Pseudobacteroides sp.: one gene and its partner. The protein of the gene in region 1 interacts with the protein of each later gene in a pairwise test. Links are inferred from orthologs where the notes say so. Each region holds a gene or a part of one and is shown in the gene's direction. Other genes may lie near its edges.

What was found. Proteins that work in one complex are often made in the same cells at the same time.
Region 2: the proteins of VIO64_RS08095 (region 1) and VIO64_RS01910 interact in binary tests that used the Bacillus subtilis proteins (3 or more experiments, as listed by UniProt). The link is inferred for Pseudobacteroides sp. from one-to-one orthologs.

Annotation. Positions count from the first base shown.
Region 1 is NZ_DATCTU010000045.1:52,238-57,545, forward strand. The notes cover bases 771-3,687. They hold VIO64_RS08095 (anti-sigma regulatory factor), read left to right. Parts: upstream 771-1,989; coding sequence 1,990-2,385; downstream 2,386-3,687. Other genes in these bases: VIO64_RS08085 (STAS domain-containing protein), read left to right, coding at 771-1,522; VIO64_RS08090 (STAS domain-containing protein), read left to right, coding at 1,542-2,003; VIO64_RS08100 (ATP-binding SpoIIE family protein phosphatase), read left to right, coding at 2,391-3,431; VIO64_RS08105 (sensor histidine kinase), read left to right, coding at 3,442-3,687. In the rest of the region: VIO64_RS08080 (chemotaxis response regulator protein-glutamate methylesterase), read left to right, coding at 1-642; more of VIO64_RS08085, read left to right, coding at 659-770; more of VIO64_RS08105, read left to right, coding at 3,688-4,449; VIO64_RS08110 (Hpt domain-containing protein), read left to right, coding at 4,484-5,308. UniProt on the Bacillus subtilis protein: Provides the crucial link between the upstream module (communication of environmental stress) and the downstream module (integration of the environmental signals with signals of energy stress) that compose the signal transduction pathway controlling the sigma-B factor.
Region 2 is NZ_DATCTU010000007.1:122,713-127,984, forward strand. What follows is about bases 1,374-4,254. They hold VIO64_RS01910 (protein kinase family protein), read left to right. Parts: upstream 1,374-2,388; coding sequence 2,389-3,120; downstream 3,121-4,254. Other genes in these bases: VIO64_RS01895 (cation diffusion facilitator family transporter), read left to right, coding at 1,374-1,693; flgB (flagellar basal body rod protein FlgB), read left to right, coding at 1,736-2,104; VIO64_RS01905 (hypothetical protein), read left to right, coding at 2,129-2,398; VIO64_RS01915 (hypothetical protein), read left to right, coding at 3,134-3,409; VIO64_RS01920 (DedA family protein), read left to right, coding at 3,434-4,108. In the rest of the region: more of VIO64_RS01895, read left to right, coding at 281-1,373; more of VIO64_RS01925, read left to right, coding at 4,255-4,802; VIO64_RS01930 (ketopantoate reductase family protein), read left to right, coding at 4,799-5,272.

The DNA of each region.
Region 1 (5,308 bases):
ATTGCAAGAACTAAAGAAATTATAAAACCGGTTCCCAAAAAGTCTATAGTAGGTTCTTCAACTACTACAATCAAAACGGTGGCAACAAAGGTTGTGGTTATTGGAATATCAACCGGCGGGCCCAACACACTTATGGAAGTCCTACCGATGATACCTGCTGATCTTAAGGCAGCTATTATTATTGTACAGCATATGCCTCCAGCATTTACATCAACCTTTGCCAAGAGGATAAACGATGCAAGCATGTTTGATATTAAGGAGGCAGAAATAGGCGACAAAGTGATTAACGGTAAAGGGTTTCTAGCACCGGGAGGGTACCACCTCGTAGTGAGAAAAGAGGGAATTCGCTTAACCAGTACTCCCAAAACATTATTTATGCCTTCTGTAAATGTCACAATGGAGTCTGTGCTGGAATGCTACGGAGGTAAAAATGTAATAGGTGTTTTGATGACAGGTATGGGTGATGATGGGGCTGATGCTATGGTTAAGATTAGAAAGGCTGGAGGCATAACAATTGCAGAGGATGAGTCAACCGCAGTTGTTTTCGGTATGCCTAGAGAGGCGATAGAGCGAGGAGGTGCTGAGATAGTTGCACCCTCACATAGAATTCCCAATGAAATAATAAGGGCAGTAATGCGATAGGAGAATGGAGAAAGTTATGGACATTAAAATTAATGAAAAGACATGGGAAGTATTAGTGCATGAAAAAGAAAATATTATAGATTTTTGGGAAAAGGAAATAAAGTTAAACAGAATTATAAAAAAGGGTGTTTTATCGGATAATGATGTAAAAAGCTTCTGCACACAACTTGCAAACGTTTTTCTCGAATTGGTCAGAGAGGAAAAGGCATCATTAAGTTCCATGGATTCAAATGATGTAAAAAGATCGTTGGAGTTATACTCCAAAACAACGGCAGCAAAAGGCATGACTCCTACTGAAATAAGCATGTATATATATTCGTTAAAGACTATAGTTTTTAAGGCTTTACAAAAAAAATTCGGTGATGATATTGTTGCATTAAATTTAGAAATCATAAGGTTGTCCGATTTGTTGGACAAGATGGGGTTATTTACATTCGACCTTTATGTAAAGGAAAGGGAAAATATTATTTTGCGGCAGCAGCAGGATATGTTGGAGCTGTCCACACCAGTAATAAGTGTGTGGGACAGGATTCTGGCAGTACCCCTTATTGGCACACTGGACAGTAAAAGAACTCAGCTCATAATGGAGAAGCTTCTTGAAATGATAGTTTCAACAGGTTCGATGGTTGCAATTATTGATATTACAGGAGTGCCTGCTGTAGATACGCTTGTTGCAAATTACCTTCTTAAGACAGCAAGTGCCACCAAATTATTGGGAGCAGAAATTATTATTACTGGCATAAGCCCAGCCATTGCACAGACCATGGTTCATCTTGGGGTGGATTTGTCCGGGGTTGTGACTAGGGCTCTGATGGCAGACGGTATAAAATTGGCATACGATATGCTGGATTATAGAGTAGTAAAAGTTAGAAAGAACTAGTTATATTGGAGAGATATAAATGGAGAAGATACCTATATTAAAAATTAATAACATACTTATTGTATCCTTACAAGGGGATTTGACTGACAAAAGTGTAGCAAACCTTCAGCATGATATCTTGAGTAAAATATACAAGACAAAAGCGGTAGGGGTCCTTATTGATATATCGGTATTGGATATAATCGATTCATTTTTAGGTAGGGTTATTTCAGATACAGCCAGGATGATAAAATTATTGGGTGCTGAAATCATGATAACAGGCATGAAGCCTTGTGTTGCCATCACACTGGTTGAACTGGGGCTTCAAATAGGAAGTGTCAATACGGCCTTGGATATGGAATCAGGAATAGAGAAGCTTAAAAGAGAAATTAGACTTCATGGCATAGAAGAAATTGATGAGTCATCTTTACCAGCGTATATGGAGGAAAATGCGGTCGAGCTGAATGACCAGCCGGGAGAGGAAGAAGATGATAGTTTGTGAGGTTTGTATAAATGAGGAACGTGATATAGTGACTGCCCGGCAGAAAGCTAGAGAAGCAGCCAAAGATATGAATTTTGGTTTGGTGGATCAGACCAGGATTATAACTGCTGTAAGTGAGCTCTCTCGAAATATCTATGAGCATGCCGGAAAAGGGAGGGTTGTTATTGAAGTTATCTCTAACGGATCACAAAAAGGTCTTATGTTTTCGTTTATAGACGAAGGGCCAGGAATTGAAGATATCGATCTTGTTATGAGGGAAGGATATACTACCGGAAAGGGTATGGGATTGGGGCTTCCGGGAAGTAAAAGGCTTATGGATTACTTATCAATAACTTCTCAGGTTTTAAAAGGGACAAAAGTTGTAATCAAAAAATGGGTGTAGAGGGCGTGATCAAAATAGAGATATTAGACATCAGGGGTGAGTATGATATTGGAACAGCAAGGCGGAGTATAGCTCAAAAATGCACGGATATGGGATTTAGTCAGCATGAAATAGGCGAAATCTCTATTGCTGTTACCGAACTGTGCACCAATTTAATTAAGCATAATGCTATTGATGGAAAAGTAATATTTACTGAACTTTGCGAAGGAGGTAGAAAGGGAATAGAGATCATTGCCAAAGACAAAGGTCCCGGGATAGCTGATGTAGATGAAGTATTAAGAGATGGATTTTCGACAAAAGGCACTATGGGTACTGGGTTAGGTGCTGTTAAAAGGCTTATGGATTCATTTGAGGTTTATTCGAATATTAAGAGAAATAAATATTTAAAGTACCCCTTTGAAGAAATATGTGAAGGTACAGTGGTTACAGTGAAGAAGTGGTTAACAGGCAAAATCATTCCCTTTAATGATGAGATAAAGCTAAGTGTAATGAGCAGGCCGTATCGTGGATTTAACATCAACGGTGACTCATATTATGTGAAGAACCTTAAGGGAAAAGAAATCTTTGCAGTTATAGACGGACTTGGGCACGGACATGAAGCACATATAGCTTCAGCATTAGCTGCAACTATAATAGAAGACAATATTCACAAAAACCTCACTGAAATTGTATTTGCTGTTGATTCTGCACTAAAACCGACACGCGGAGCTACAATGGGAATTATAATTATAGATAAGTTTAAGAAAGAATTTGAATATTGTTCAATAGGAAATATAGACATAAGGTACATTGGTGAGAATGGGACTGAGATTATGATGCCTACAAACGGTATACTGGGCGGTAAAGTAAACAGTATAAAGGTTCATAGGCGGATTTACAATAGCGGTGCTGCCATAGTAATTTGTTCGGATGGGATTTCCACAAGGTGGGGAATTGATAACTATCCGGGAATACTGCTAAAAAACCCGGCTATTTTATCCAATTCTATTATGAGGGACTTCGGCAAGGAAAATGATGATGCAACTGTTTTAGTTGCTTTTATATAAGGCGATGAATATGAAAAAAGATTGTTTAAGTTGTTATCTGTTATTTAAATATATGATGGATGAAAAAAAGAGGCTTGAGGATGAAATAAACAAGCTAACCGAGGAGCTTTTGGAAACTAATTCCGGAGTTTTAGCGATTGTTCAGGAATTTGAAAAATCCAATGAAAGCCTCATTAGAAATGATGAAGAAAAGAATAAGTTTCTTGAAAACCTGAAAAAGGCCAATAAGGAACAGCTAGATAAAATAAAGGCACAGGAAAAGGCATTGATGCAGGCTGATAAAATGGTTTCACTAGGACATCTGGTAGCCGGTGTTGCTCATGAAATCAATAATCCTACGACTTTTATTAGATCAAACATAGAGTTGTTGCAAAAATATTGGAATATTGCAGTAAACCATATCGTAATGGAAGACGATCAAAGGGTCCAAGTTGTGGTAGAGGACTTTGATGAAGTTTTAAAGTCTATGTATAAGGGCACTGAGAGAATAATGGATATCGTAAATGGACTGAAATTCTTTTCAAGACAGGAAAAGGTAGGATACAGCCCAATTGATTTATTTGAATGTTTGAATGATTCATTAAAATTAGTTAGGAACGAAGTCATAAGGCATAAGATTACATTTATAAACAGCATACAAAAGGGTGAGTATATAGTAAATGGTTCTAAACAACAACTGGAGCAGGTCTTTATAAATTTAATACTAAACTCTATAAAAGCGATAGCAAAGAAAAATGCATCTGAGGGCTGTATTGAAGTACAGGCGAAAACAAAAATCCATAATCTTGCATCTGTTTTTGTAAGGGATAATGGATGCGGCATTAAGGAAGAAAATTTAAGTATGATATTTAATCCTTTTTATACCACGCATCTGGATGAAGGGGGGACAGGACTGGGGCTTTCAATCGTTTACGGAATAATAAAAGAACACCATGGCACCATTGACGTGTCAAGCAGGTTAAATGAAGGGACTGAAATAATTATAACCATGCCTTTATTTGAGAAAAACCTGTTATGAGAATTTCCAGGATTACGTAGAAGGAGGACCAAAAATGGATGAGCATATTAATATATATTTCGAAGATGCTTTTGACTTCTTGCAAAATGCGGAGGAGGCACTATTAAGGCTAGAGGAAGGATATTCTCAAGATGATATCAATCAGTTATTCAGATCTGCTCACTCCTTAAAAAGCTCTTCTGCTTCTGTAGGATTTGATGAAATCGCAAGCCTTACACATAAAACTGAGGATATGCTGGACCTTTTAAGAAAGGGAAGTTTAAAGCTGGATAAATATATTATAAATCTCTGTTTTGAAGCCTTTGATACTACTAAAAAATTTGTCTGTATAAGGGCTGATTCTCCAGGTGAAGGCCTGCCAAAAGATATGGCTGATTTTTCAAAAGAAATTGAAGCTGAAATATCAAAGCTTTTAAAGGACAAGCACGAAAAGATTGAGCATAAAGAGATAAGTATGAACTTCCATAAGGATCATGAAATATATAACAACACTTTTTTTGTATATCTGGTATTTGAGAAGGATACTCCCATGCTAAATGTCAGAAGATTCATGCTTTTAAATGCAATAAACGATATGGGAGCGGTTTTGTATTCTAGTCCATCCCACCAGGTTATGGTGGACATAAGCAGTGAGGATAGTAATAAAACATATCAAAGTATTATATCAACAAACAGGAATGAAGATGAACTGCTACAGCTTCTTGATGTTGGTGATGTAAAGATGATCAAGATTATAAATGTTACCGGTGAATTTATAGAAGAGAGTGAGATTAGATTCAAGTCAAAAGACATAAATTTTTTTGATACATTTTTTAATAATTTTAAGGCAATTGCCAATCTGGTATTTAATTTTTCAAAG
Region 2 (5,272 bases), on another replicon or contig:
CTCTTTCAAAGTATCAGTTCGGCTCTTGGAGTCGATACTGTGTTTCTATTTTCACGGTAGCAAATACAAGTTTGTAGTGTAACACTCTGAAGTGATATCTTTAGCAGTTTGGATAATAATGCTATAGATATTATTCTGATTTGAACGCTTATTCTTATGACTTAGCTGTCTATTTGAATAAGTCTGATTGAATCAGGACAAAGGAGTGTTTTAATCATGCGCAAAATCCAAAATTATTCTATAGAATTGATTTATAAAGTATATGGGAGATGGTCTGATTATGACAATTGACAAACAAAAGGCAGCATTAAGTTCTGTTTTTGCAGCAGTTTTTCTCACAACAATGAAAATAGTGGTGGGTCTTTTTACTGGGAGCTTGGGAATTCTATCTGAAGCATTACATTCCGGTTTGGATTTATGTGCAGCTGCCATCACATTTTTTGCGGTTAAGGTGTCTGATAAGCCTGCAGATTCAAAGCACCACTATGGACACGGGAAAATTGAAAGCTTTTCAGCACTTATAGAAACAGTTTTACTTTTTATTACCTGTGGATGGATTATTTATGAAGCGGTTGAAAAACTGTTTTTTGGAAAGGGTGCAGAGTTAATTGGAGTTCAATGGGGTGTTTTAACAATGATCATCTCCATAATCGTGGATGTTTCAAGAGTTAAAGTGCTAAAAAAAGCGGCAAAAGAGCATGGAAGTCAGGCATTGGAAGCGGATGCTCTACACTTCAGCAGTGATGTCTGGAGTTCTTCGGTGGTAATTGTCGGCTTGATTTTTGTTGGTATAGGAGATTATTTCAACATTCCAGTACTGAAGTATGCAGATCCGATAGCGGCATTAGGTGTAGCTCTTCTTGTTATAAAGGTTAGCTTCAAGCTGGGTAAGGAAACAATTGATGTACTGCTTGATACTGCACCCAAAGGCATGAAAGAAATCATAGAGAAGGAAGTCAGTAAAATATCTGGCATCCTGCAGGTTGCAGATATTAGAATTAGACCATCGGGAGCAATTAAGTACATTGATGTTAATGTTGGGATAGATCCAAATCAAAGCCACAAGGCAGTTCATTCCATAGTTCATGAAATCAGGGAGAGGATTTCCGAGAAAGTAGAAAGATGTGATATTATGGTCAGCACCTTTCCTCTAAATCGTAGGGCAGAGCTTACAGATTTGAATATAAATCTGACTCTTGAGGAAATAGTTTCACAAATACCGGATTGCTCCAATATTCATAACATTCATGTGTATGACCTCGAAGGCAAGAAAAATATTACTGCACATATAGAATTAACAGAAAATCTTACATTAAGAGAATCCCATGAATTGTCGCACCTTATTTCAAATAGGATTCAGCAGGCGATGCAGGGGATTGATAATGTAAATCTCTATTTCGAATGTGCTGAAGAAGTAGTACTGACAAAGGATATTACTGAATCAAGAAGCGAAATTGTTGCCAGCATCTGTGAAACTGTTAGTAAAATAAATGAAGATGTCGATTGTCATGAAATAAAGCTTTATAGCAAGGGAGACAAGATTTCTACCTTTTTGCACTGCGGTGTAATGGGAGATTTTACAGTTGATAAGCTGGAAGTGATATCAAGGACAATAAAAAATGAATTGAGGAAAAATGTGAACCGTTTGGAAAATGTACACATACATTTTGAACCACTTGAGGAGAATAGGTGAAAATAGCATGTTGAAATTTCATGATTGAAAGGAGTAGTCTCTATGCTGGATAAACTTTTTGACGGCAAAAAAATTATTCATAAGGCTCTGGATGCATCATGGAAAAGAAATGAAGCAATTGCTCAAAACATTGCAAATGTTGACACACCGGGATACAAAAGGAAATCCGTATCTTTTGAGGATGAATTGAGAAAGGCGATGGATAGCAAGGACTTCAAAAAAAGTGATGTTGACCAGATTGAAATAAAGGTTGTAGAGGAAAATAAAAATCTAAGCATGAGGCTGGACGGCAATAATGTGGACATCGAAGCCGAAATGGCCGAGCTTGCAAAAAATACAATAAAGTATAATGCACTTGTTCAAATGGCAGGCTTTGATAAGCTAAAGATGGTTATAAAGGAAGGCAAATAACAAATAATCGAGGAGGATTTTATTATGAGTTTTTTTTCAAGATCAAGAAGCAAGGGGCACTACCCCAACAATAATCACGGTGGTGAGTATTATAAAAGACCGCATGGTTCAGGAGGGATACTTGGCAAGATATTTGATGCGTTGACCGGCTCAAAGAGGCATTCAAGGTCATATTCGAACCGTCATGACGGGCATTATTCAGACCACCATGGCCATAATCAGGGAGGATACCATCCTAATCAGAACAATGGCCATTATCCTGACCGTCATCGCCGCAAAAGCTCATGGTCCTAAATCTGTTTAATAAGGACAGGATTTACAGGCAGGGAGAAAAGATTAAAGGGTATGAAATAATAGAAATCCTTGGCGAGGGCAGATTTGGCATTTGTTATCAGGTTTCATGCTGCCAAAAACAGTTTATTTTAAAACAGTTGAAGCCTGGCATGCTAAAAAAATCAAAGGGGAAGGTTCGGTTTGAAGAGGAAATACTGCAAGAATTACATCATGAATCCATTCCTCAGTTCATTGATAAAATCGAGGATGCCCATTTCTATGGGTATGTGCTGGAATTCAAAGAGGGAAGAACCTTTGAGGATATCATCTATCTTGACAAGAAAGCTTTTGAAAAAGATGAGATATACCGGATTGCAGGACAACTGATTGAATTGTTGAAATATCTTCACTCAAAAGGCGTGGTTCACAGGGATATTCGTGTGCCTAATACCCTTTATAACGGTGAAAATGTAAACCTTGTGGATTTTGGACTTGCCCGCTGGATTAATGATAGAAAATACAAAGCAGACATGGATTTCGCCTTTTTAGGTGATTTCCTGCTGCATTTGTATTACTCATCTTTTGATTATGAAAATGGTAAGAAAAGACCCTGGTTTGATGAGCTGGAGCTTTCTGATACTGAACGGCTCTTCCTGAAAAGGCTGATGGGTGTTGAAAAACGCTATTGCAGGATTGAGGAAGTGGAAACGGATTTTTATAAAATTATTGGATGCAAACCATAGAGGTGGTGAATATATGGATATTGAAGATATTCTTTACTATCTGAAACGGAATCGTTTTAGCAAAAAGGCATTAAAGGTGCTCCTTACAGGTTGCCTGTTTATTGTAGCCGTTTTTATAGTTTTGATAATTATCGCAGCAATCCTGGCATTCAAGTACCACACACAGATTTATGACGGATTCATGAGAATTATCAATTTTATATTTGGAGATTCTCCGGATAATGTGATAAGGGGATTTTTCAAACAAATTGCGGATAATTTTTTAAAGAATTTATTTAATGGTGAATAGTAGTCAACAAATGAGGAGGACAAGATGGAATTAATAACACAATTGATTGATTTTGTAATACACATAGACAAGCATTTGGCAGAGCTAATGCAGGATTATGGAGCATGGACATATTTGATACTGTTTCTCATAATTTTCTGTGAGACAGGACTGGTTGTAACACCATTCCTTCCTGGGGATTCGCTTTTGTTTGTAATTGGAGCACTAGGCGCTTCAGGGGTAATGGATTTCAAGCTTGCTTTAATACTTCTTATTATTGCAGCTATAGGCGGAAATACTTTGAATTATTTCATTGGTAAGACAATTGGAAATCGGATTCTTGAAAGTACGAGGTATAAATTTATCAGACGGATTGTGAAGAAGGAATATATTGATAAGGCTCATGCTTTTTATGAGAAGCATGGTGGGAAAGCAATACTCTTATCAAGGTTTCTGCCTATATTAAGAACATTTGCTCCATTTGTGGCTGGAATAGGAAAAATGAATTTTGTAAAGTTTACAATTTATAACGCCGTTGGAGCAATTGCATGGGTATTGATATTCATGTTTGGGGGCTACTTCTTTGGCAATATCCCTGTAGTAAAAAACAATTTTACCTACGTCATATTTGGGATTATTTTTGTATCGCTTCTTCCTGCAATTGTTACTGCTATTAATGCAAAAAGAGAAAAGACAACTGCTACACTACAGGAAGAATAAGGTCGGTTGCATAAAACAAGAATTGTGGGGTGAATGCAGAATGAAGTCTGCGGAACAGTTTTGGAATGTAATTTCTACTTATAATCAGCAGACCATGTGGTTGCAGATACCTATGGTTATAATGCTAATGAGCCTTGTCCTTATGGCTTTGTTTATAGGGAAAGAATGGATGCAAGTCGCATTGAAAGTCAGCCTTTTTGTAGTCTTTTCGTGGGTTGGTATCATATTCTTTTGGGTTTATGACCAAAGTGCTGTTGGACGGTTTTTTGCAGGTCCCTTATATATTCTTGTCGGTGTATTATTTCTTGTAGATTCAATAAAGAAAAATATGGTGTTTGAATTGCATAAGATGAAAATTCCAAGGCTTTTTACGTTATTGTTTATTTTATTGTATGCATTATATCCAGTGTTAAGTTTTGTATTAGGGGGCAGATATCCATCAATTGTGACACTCATAATGCCGTGTCCATTAGTTGTAGTGGCACTAACACTTGTTTGTACAGCAAAAGGAAAAATAAATAAGTTGCTATTATTACTTTTGCTTGTGTGGGCATTTACAGGACTACCTAAATCAATAATGTTTAATGTTTATGAGGATTTAATATTATTTATATCAGGTTTATATGCAGTAGTATATTTGATTAACTCAAAAAGAAAATCCAGATACTTTTGTGAAGGAGGGCGGATTGAATGAGGATTTTGGTAATTGGAACAGGGGTAATTGGAACAACATATGCTTGGCAACTTTCAGGAATAGGTTGTGAATTGACGCATTATGTGCGAAAAGGTAAAAAAGACTTCTATGAAAAAGAAGGAATAGAAATTGAGTGCCTTGATACAAGGCATTCGAAGAGTACTGAAAATAGAGTACACTATATGCCGAAATTCATTGATAATCCAAAACTTTTATCAGAGTATGATTTGATTTTGGTTTCTGTTGGGAGTGATCAACTCGTTCCAGTCTTGGAGCTACTTAAAGAGAATTCTCAGGGAGTAGATGTGTTTTTTCTTCAGAATATAAGACCGGGCGAAGAAAAGTTTATAGAACAGTATTTGAAGCCAACCCAATATTTTTTTGGATATCCTTTCAAAGCAGGCGGAGGCAAAGAAGACAATGTAATAAGATGTGTTATATTTGGCAATTCATTTACCAACACCATGTTA